One region of the Nitratireductor sp. CH_MIT9313-5 genome, then DNA from elsewhere that is predicted to be linked to it. Evidence: predicted binding sites of a transcription regulator. Region 1 holds the regulator's gene; each other region holds the start of a gene.
What was found. Region 1 encodes LexA, which represses DNA repair genes until DNA is damaged. Its sites were predicted from a motif close to TGTTCNNNNTGTGTTCNG; they were not measured.
Positions count from the first base shown of each region.

Region 2: the regulator LexA is predicted to act here: its motif matches at 1,120-1,137, upstream of uvrA (excinuclease ABC subunit UvrA).
Region 3: the regulator LexA is predicted to act here: its motif matches at 1,132-1,149, upstream of WA367_RS16105 (putative DNA modification/repair radical SAM protein).
Region 4: the regulator LexA is predicted to act here: its motif matches at 1,410-1,427, upstream of WA367_RS16810 (SMEK domain-containing protein).

Region 1 is NZ_JAYMER010000014.1:408,194-410,398, forward strand. It holds gene WA367_RS09460 (molybdopterin molybdotransferase MoeA) at 1-463, shown strand, start outside; gene lexA (transcriptional repressor LexA) at 547-1,269, shown strand; gene WA367_RS09470 (ComEC/Rec2 family competence protein) at 1,299-2,205, opposite strand, start outside.
Region 2 is NZ_JAYMER010000014.1:205,954-208,158, forward strand. It holds gene uvrA (excinuclease ABC subunit UvrA) at 1-979, opposite strand, end outside; gene WA367_RS08530 (single-stranded DNA-binding protein) at 1,731-2,205, shown strand, end outside.
Region 3 is NZ_JAYMER010000022.1:148,971-151,175, reverse strand. It holds gene WA367_RS16110 (AlbA family DNA-binding domain-containing protein) at 66-1,016, opposite strand; gene WA367_RS16105 (putative DNA modification/repair radical SAM protein) at 1,150-2,205, shown strand, end outside.
Region 4 is NZ_JAYMER010000028.1:19,236-21,440, forward strand. It holds gene WA367_RS16810 (SMEK domain-containing protein) at 1-1,373, opposite strand, end outside; gene WA367_RS16815 (hypothetical protein) at 1,957-2,205, shown strand, end outside.

The DNA.
Region 1 (2,205 bases):
CGGCGCATCGGTTGGAAAACACGACCTCGTGCGCAGCGCACTGGCTGACGCGGGAATGCAGCTTTCGTTCTGGAAAGTTGCCATGCGCCCGGGCAAGCCATTGATCTCCGGAAGATTGGGCAACCAGCGGGTGCTGGGCCTGCCCGGCAACCCTGTTTCCAGTCTTGTCTGCGCCGAACTCTTTCTGCGACCGCTCCTGGCCCGGCTCTCCGGCGCTATCTTCCGTCCCGATATCCGCCGCGCCAGGCTCGCCACTGCCATGTCGGCCAATGATGAACGTCAGGACTATGTGCGTGCAGTCGCGGTACAAGGCCCTGAGGGGCTTCTAGCAACACCGTTTGCTCACCAGGATTCGTCGCACCTGACGGCTTATGCTGCCGCAAACTGCCTCCTCATCAGGGAACCCCACGCACCCGCCGCGGCCGCCGGCGACAGATGCCGGATCCTGATGCTGCGAGACTGACGCCAAAATTGCCGTTGCGGAACACAACTGGAACAGATACATTATGTTCTGGTTTTGTTTATGACTGATTCCGGGAGTCGGCAATGCTGACACGCAAACAGCACGAGCTGCTGCTCTTCATCCACGAGCGTCTGAAGGAGACGGGCATCCCGCCTTCGTTTGACGAGATGAAGGAGGCGCTCGACCTGGCTTCCAAGTCGGGCATTCATCGTTTGATTACCGCGCTCGAGGAAAGGGGCTTCATCCGCAGGCTTCCCAACCGGGCTCGTGCGCTGGAAGTGTTGCGCCTGCCTGATTCGATCGCACCAGGTCTTGGCGGCACTGCACGCAAGTTTCAGCCAAGCGTGATCGAGGGTAGCCTCGGCAAAACGCCCGAACCTGCCCGTCCCGCCGCTCCCGCGCCTGCACCGGCTGAAGACGGTGGCGCCTACAGCGTCCCGGTCATGGGGCGTATCGCAGCCGGTGTGCCCATCGATGCCATCCAGCACCAGACCCACAGCATCACGGTACCGCCGGATATGCTTTCAGGTGGGGAGCACTACGCTCTGGAAGTAAAAGGCGACTCGATGATCGAGGCTGGGATCTTCGATGGTGATACTGTCATCATCAAACATTCCAGTTCGGCCAATCCCGGTGAGATCGTTGTTGCGCTGGTTGACGATGAGGAAGCCACACTCAAGAGGCTCAGGCGCAAGGGCGCATCCATTGCGCTTGAGGCAGCCAATCCTGCCTATGAGACGCGCATTTTCGGCCCCGACCGCGTGAAGGTTCAAGGCAAGCTGGTCGGTTTGATCCGCCGCTACTGACCTTGTGAGCCCTCGGGTCGCTGCTGAATTCATAGCGCGCCCGCAGGAGGGTTAATCCCTCCGGTAGGGCGGCAGGCCCTTGCAGCGCGAGAATATTGTCGGTGTTCATGCCAGGGCCGATAGGGCCTGGCCACGGCATGTACAAGTCGGGTTATCCTGTCCGGTCTGGTCGACAGATAGATTGCCGCAGCACCATTTTGTGCGAGATCCTTCTTGGTCAGCAGCAACACGTGCCTGCCGCATGGAGAGGAGATTGTGGCATCGTCGACCACGATCACCGCAGCTTTCGAGCAATAGGCTCTAGTGTCTGCCGGGTCCTTCAGATGCACGATTGCTCCACCATGGGGATGCTCCAGCGAGCAGACCGTGTCGGCGCATGAAAAGGCGTTGTCTGGTGTGGCCTGCCCCTCATCCACACCCTGCGGCTTGATCACCTGATCGACATTCAGCGCATGTTTCCAATCACCCATGGTGAAGCCGTTGGGCCGGTCTCTGTTGACCGCCAGTGCCCCGTTTGCCACGCGGACACCGACGAGCCGCGCATCATCGCTCACAAGGACATCTGGAAGGTCGCGCTGGGACCAGACGGCCAGTCCGGCAAGCAGGAACGGGAGCGACAGAATTCTCAACCGCGTCGTGAAAATGACCAGCAATGTAAACCCGCTGACGAGCAGCAGGAATGCGCCCCGCGGCATCAGACCGATCGCATCAATGGGACTGCGATCTGAAACCGTTTCGGCGATCAGCGTAATCCCCTCTATCGCCTTGCCCATCAGGAGCCAGAATGGTCCATCCAGCCCAAATGGCATCATGATCATTGCGATTACCGCAGATGGCATGGCAACAAGCGAGACCAGGGGCATGGCCGCCAGATTTGCAGGCAAAGCATAAGGACTGACGCGCTGAAAATGCCACGCTCCGAACAGGCTGGTTGCC
Region 2 (2,205 bases), 200 kb from region 1:
CACCTTCGCGCAGGATCGCATTCTCATCCGGAACGACCAGATCCGTGTCGATGTCGCGTTGGCTACCCAAGCCGTCACAGGTGGGGCAGGCGCCAGCAGGATTGTTGAACGAAAAGAGGCGCGGTTCCACCTCCGGAATGGTGAAGCCGGAGACCGGGCAGGCGAATTTTTCCGAGAAGACCACACGCTCATGCGTCTCGTTCTTCGATTTGTTCGCCGATCCACCGCTGGAGGTCTCGTCGGCGGGAAGCGGCTTGTCTGCAAATTCCGCAACCGCCAGTCCCCCGGAAAGCGTGAGACAGGTCTCCATGGAATCCGCAAGGCGCGTGGCCATGTCCGGTCGCACGACGATGCGGTCGACGACCACGTCGATGTCATGCTTGTACTTCTTGTCGAGCGCAGGCACGTCTGCGATTTCGTAGAATGTGCCGTCCACCTTCACGCGCTGAAAACCGCGTTTCTGAAGGTCCGCCAACTCCTTGCGATATTCGCCTTTCCGGCCGCGCACGATCGGCGCGAGAATATAGAGACGCGTCCCTTCCTCAAGCTCGAGAACGCGGTCCACCATCTGGCTGACGGTCTGGCTTTCGATCGGCAGGCCGGTTGCGGGCGAATAGGGCACACCCACGCGCGCGAAGAGCAGGCGCATATAGTCATAAATCTCGGTGACGGTGCCCACCGTTGATCGCGGATTTTTGGAGGTCGTCTTCTGCTCGATTGAGATAGCAGGCGATAGACCATCGATCTGGTCCACATCGGGCTTCTGCATCATCTCCAGGAACTGTCGTGCATAGGCCGACAGGCTTTCCACGTAACGCCGCTGGCCTTCCGCATAGATCGTGTCGAATGCCAGCGACGACTTGCCGGAGCCCGACAGGCCCGTCATGACGATCAGCTTCTCACGCGGAAGGTCGAGATCGACATTCTTCAGATTGTGCTCGCGTGCGCCGCGGATGGTGATGTGCTTGTTCTCGGGCATGCCCCGTCGCTGCCTTGTAAAATTTCTGCAAGAGTCTGAATTCAGCCTTGCCTCATGTAGGTATGTGTCGCGCAATGTCGATGGCCGCGCGCGCATGGCTGCTATTCTTTTGCGGGTTTACCCTCTTTCAGGCAAGTGAAAAGAACAAACAACGAACAGTCTCCTGACATATTGATCACATTTTTTGCCGACTTCTTGACGCTTCAATTGGAAGGGCGCACTCTGCAATTACAGCCAGTGTTGCCGGACAAGCCCGAAACGGTGACACGGCTGAACAAAGGTAGTGGATCTGGGAGTGAGGCATGACTCCACCTGACTGTTACTAAGGGCTCTGTCACTGAACGGAGCCACACCGCTCTGCCGCATACCGGTGAATGTCGCGACAGCGCCAGCAATGGCGTCTTGCGGAGGCGGTGCATCACAACACATCGCTGGTAGAAATTTGAAGGTGGCGATCGCCGCCAAGCATAGATCCGGCTAGAGGCCGGCATAGGTCAGAAGACCGAAAAAGCCCTGGAAGCCCAAGATGGCTGCAGGGCTTTTTTGTGAGCTGTGGGCAGTTGACAGCCATCGCGGACGGGGCGCTTGCTTAACAGGCGTCGCAACGATAGAACAAATAAAGAACAAAAGATTTGTGGACGAAGGCGCGGCACCCGCGGCAAATTCAACTGCATGTCCACATTTCCATTAAGGTGCTTCGACTGACGAATGCCGCAGGCGCGGCGAGATAGGAATTGAGTGGAGTTAGGCCATGGCAGGCAGTGTCAACAAAGTCATCCTGGTCGGCAATCTGGGTGCCGATCCTGAAATCCGCCGCCTGAATTCCGGTGATCCGGTGGTCAATCTGCGCATCGCGACGTCGGAGACGTGGCGCGATCGTGCGACCGGTGAGCGTCGCGAGCGTACCGAGTGGCACAATGTCGTCATCTTCAACGACAATCTCGCCAAGGTGGCCGAGCAGTATCTGAAAAAGGGCGCCAAAGTTTATCTCGAAGGCCAGTTGCAGACGCGCAAATGGCAGGACCAGCAGGGCCAGGACCGTTACACGACGGAAGTGGTGCTTCAGAAGTTCCGCGGCGAGCTTCAGATGCTCGATACCCGGGGGCAGGGTGGCGACAACCAGATCGGCTATGGCGGCGGTGGCGGCGGCCAGCGATCTGACTTCGGCCAGTCCAGCCCGGCCGAGCCTTCCGGCGGCAGCTCCGGCGGTGGCTACTCCCGCGATC
Region 3 (2,205 bases), on a different contig from region 1:
AACTAGATCCTCATCTAGACGATAAGTTTCTCCTGGCCGGACGGTGCCGACATTGCAACGCGCTACTATCTCGCTACCAATGCTCCTGACGTCGATGCAGTCACTGGGAATACCAATTCTGATGCAAGCACTGTATCGAAGGTCGACTTCTCCGGCATATTGGGCATCTCACCCTCAGGCCTCAGCGAGACCGATTTGCCGCTTGGGTCACAACAAACAAGTTCAACGCACACCTCAGAGATTGAATAAGCAGATCTATTCGTGAGCGCAAACCGTATTGGGATAGCTTTCTGCACCAGTGAAATATATTCGGCTGCCTTGCGCCAATATTCCGGATTTTCACTGAATCGGCTACTAAACCCTGGAACCATTCCATCACGCAGTGGGAAGTCATCCAGTCCGGCGGGGAACCGCACAAACGTACACTCAATGTTGCTGTCAAGAAGTTCATAACTGCCATTCAGAAATGACAGCGTAAATTGTGCAGGCGCTCGCGAAACGTCCTCCAACCCCATATCGGCAATTTCTTCTAACGATGCTACAGAAGTAGAAGTACCCCGCCGTATGTAAACAGTATCAGCTTGCACTTTACCGAATTTCTTATTCACGTAAAATGGACGTTTCTGCCTCGGTATTGTAACTAACCCTATCAATTTACCTTGGTGCAGCACCTCTTGATAGCTAAACTTCAGCTTTCGGCCCAATTTGGAATTTACAAACTGTTGTATATGAGCGTCGTCTACTTCCTCTGATGTTGCTATTCCGACAACCTTAGCAGGATTTGGCTTATTCTCTTTGAAGCCCAAGACGATGTATGCTGAACCTTCGCGATCCGTGTTCGCAAGCGCTAGGATGTCCTTCAACATTTCCGACTTTTCGACATCCGTCGCTTCTACAAAGCGGTAGCGCTCGGCTTTGTAATCAAGATCAACGCCTTCACCTCTATGTCTAAGTTCTTCCAGCAGCGCCTCGAACAAACTTAACCCCTTTAAAATCGCGAAGAGCTTGCAGCCCATCTGCTGTAGTCAGAGCAGCAATGCGGACTCTGCCAACGCAATGGGATGTTGGATACAATAATCTGCAAACACTATCTAAGCGTGCACAACAAATTCCCTTGCCTCTCAATCATAATGTTCTATATTTGTTCTCATGAAGAGAACACTCAAGGACAAGCTCGCCATCCTTGCGGATGCGGCGAAATATGATGCTTCCTGTGCGTCTTCGGGGACGTCCCGGCGCGATTCCTCCAAGGGCGGGATTGGCAGTGCGGGCGGGACCGGGATCTGTCATGCCTATACGCCGGACGGGCGCTGCATCAGCCTGTTGAAGATCCTGATGACGAATTTCTGCATCTTCGACTGCGCCTATTGCATCAACCGGGTTTCGAGCAGCGTCGAGCGGGCGCGGTTTACGCCGGAAGAGGTGGTCACGCTGACGCTGGAATTTTATCGCCGCAACTATATCGAGGGGCTGTTCCTTTCGTCGGGCATCATCCGCAGCGCTGATGATACCATGGCGGACATGGTGCGGATTGCGCGCATGCTGCGCGAGGACCATCAGTTCAAAGGTTACATTCACCTCAAAACCATTCCCGAGGCGAGCGAGGAGCTGATCGCGGAAGCCGGGCTTTATGCCGATCGCATGTCGATCAATGTGGAGCTGCCGCGCGATGACAGCACGCGCCTTCTCGCCCCGCAGAAAAAGCCCGAGACAATTCGTTCGGCCATGGCAGGCGTGCGCCAGCGGCTCGATGCCGCCAAGGAGCGCAGCCATTCAGGCCGCAAGGCAAAGCGCTTTGCGCCCGCCGGCCAGTCGACGCAGATGATTGTGGGGGCGGACGGTGCCAATGACCGCGACATTCTCACCACCTCCTCGCGGCTCTATGCGGGCTACAAGCTGCGCCGCGTCTATTACTCCGCCTTCTCGCCCATTCCCGATGCCTCCAAGGCCCTGCCGCTCATCAAGCCGCCCCTGATGCGCGAGCACAGGCTTTACCAGGCCGACTGGCTGTTACGTTTCTACGGCTTCGAGGTGGATGAGCTGGCGAGCGTTGCGCCTTCGGGCAATCTTGACCTTGCCATTGACCCCAAACTTGCCTGGGCGCTGGCCAACCGCGCGCTCTTTCCCGTGGATGTGAACCAGGCCAGCCGCGAGCTCTTGCTGCGTATCCCAGGCTTCGGCACGCGCACCGTAGATCGCATCATC
Region 4 (2,205 bases), on a different contig from region 1:
TCAGCCTCAGCGCCTTGGTTCGTCTCGAACTCGATAAGCGACCGGTAGCGGATGTCCGAGGTACCCACTCCGTCCTCAGTCAAGCTGGCGAGGAAGTAGGCGACGAAGCGAACCTGATCCCGCACGGTTGAATTGTGTTCTTGACGCTTCTGCTTCGAAAGTAGGTCCTCATGCCAGTTTGATCGCCTGTAGCCGTTGAAAGAGTAGTACCAACTCGGAACGATCTCCGCATACCACGCATCCTCGAACCTGATGAACGACAGACCGAAGGACAGGTGTTGATGATGCGCTACCTTGGTGGGGTCCTTCTTCTGTTGGATGACCTTGTAGACGCGCCGCTCCGACCTTTTCTTGCCGATCCACGCCTCCTTGCGCTCCTTCTGTCCTTCCAGGCTGGGGCCGAAGAAAAAGAACCTATCTTTTGAGTGCAGTCGCACCTGTTTGCCCTTCAGGCGCTCTTGGGTCTGCGCGACGAGGAGCTGCTTGAGGATGTTTACGTTCTCGATCTCCGGCGAGTCGGAAAGGTCTGCCACATCCAGGCGTTCGATCGATCCCGCGTCGATAATCGCCGCGACCCCTGTTTGTTCCATGTCCTCGAAAGCGAAGATTCTGCCATCGTAGTAGACCCAAGCATCTGTCTCGACGTCTTCCAGTAGCAGGGCCATTTTGATGGTGGAACGCCGGTTCGTTGAGCGGCCACCATAGTTCAACTCGGCCTTCGCCCGCGTGATGACCGCTTTATCGTCAATGGTGAGTTCAGCGACGTAGACAGATGCGGGAAGCTCAATAGCCTGTAGGTTCGACGTGATCGTGGTCGGCGTCTCAATGGTCTCAGCGCTAAAGCTGATGAAGGCTTCGGTCTCGCCCAGGATGTGCTCGAACTCCCTTAGGATTCGCTCCTGAGCGGTGACGCGTAGGGCAGACACCTCCCGAAGGAGATCGCCAAGGTCGATGATGTGCTTTTTGCAGTTGAAGGAGAGCTGGTCTGTCAGCAGTCCGTCGATCGCCGCTTGTTTGTAGGAGGACTGCTTCGGTGTCAGCATCAAAACGAAGAGTTCGTCGAAACTGTTGTAATAGGCCCGGTCCATGAATTGCTGGACGGTCGACTTCACCTTGTCGAGCGTCGTGGTCGAGGTGATTTGGAACGCCACCCGATCGTGGTCGTCACCGAGGTCGATTCCGGGGTAGTTTTTTCGCTTGCGATTCAGGTTGACGAGGTTCGGAAGATTGTAGGTCGCCTTCAGGATTGGGATGAACGCATCTTCGAGGGCCGAGTTGATATCCGTGCGCCCCTGAGCGGTCGCCAGTTCGACCTGGCGCTCCAAGCGGGTGATTACCTCACGGAGACTGTTTTCGACCGTCAGCTGCCTCATTGCCCCTCTTTCTAAAAGCTTATGTTAGTTCAGAATAGGAGCATCAGTAGAACATTTCAAGCAATTGCGCCCTTAGGTAGAGTCGGGTGTGACGATGTACTGGAACCCCGAGGCGCTGTACACCTGCGTCCTACAAGTTGGAAGCAACGCACGAACCGTTTCGCAAGACAGACTTTCTGGAATGGACATTCATTCCCGACACAACGTAAGTCCGCTTCGTCCCGCCTGGCGGGTTTTAGCCGGTGCCGCGTTTAACGGCAGCTTCCGGGTTGCTGGAACCGGACCGAGGACGACCAAAATGGGGCGCGTTGTTGCCTCTGCGGAGCGCTTGTTGCAATGACTGCTCCTAGGCTGAGGTAAAGTTTGCCCGAGCGTCCGAAATGGGAAGCCGCTTGCCGACAGCGCGCTGCCCGCCAATCTGACCGCCGATTGGCTTGCGCAGGAAGAGAACGCCGGCAAGCCGTTCCCGTCCTACGCCCGGCTGCTGCCGCTCCGCGGCAAGACAGAGGCCGACAGCCGTTACTCCTGGACCATCGACTTTGCCGCGCGCCGCGCGAAAGCCCGCGAAGAAATGCAGCCCATCTTGGCGCAGGCAGCTGAAACCAAGGCCGCGGTGATCGACCTCAAGGAGAAGCTCAAGCGCCTGAAGAAGCTGAAAACTTCAGATGCCGAGGTGGCTGCGCTGATCGGAGAAATCAGCGAAAAGGAAAAGGCGGCGCGAGAACTGGAGGCTCAGGCAGCTGCCATTGACGCTGCTGTCTTCGACCTAAAGGCGGTCAATCCAAGCGCCGTTGCAAAGTTTGACGACCGGTCGCCAACTGAGATCATCCAG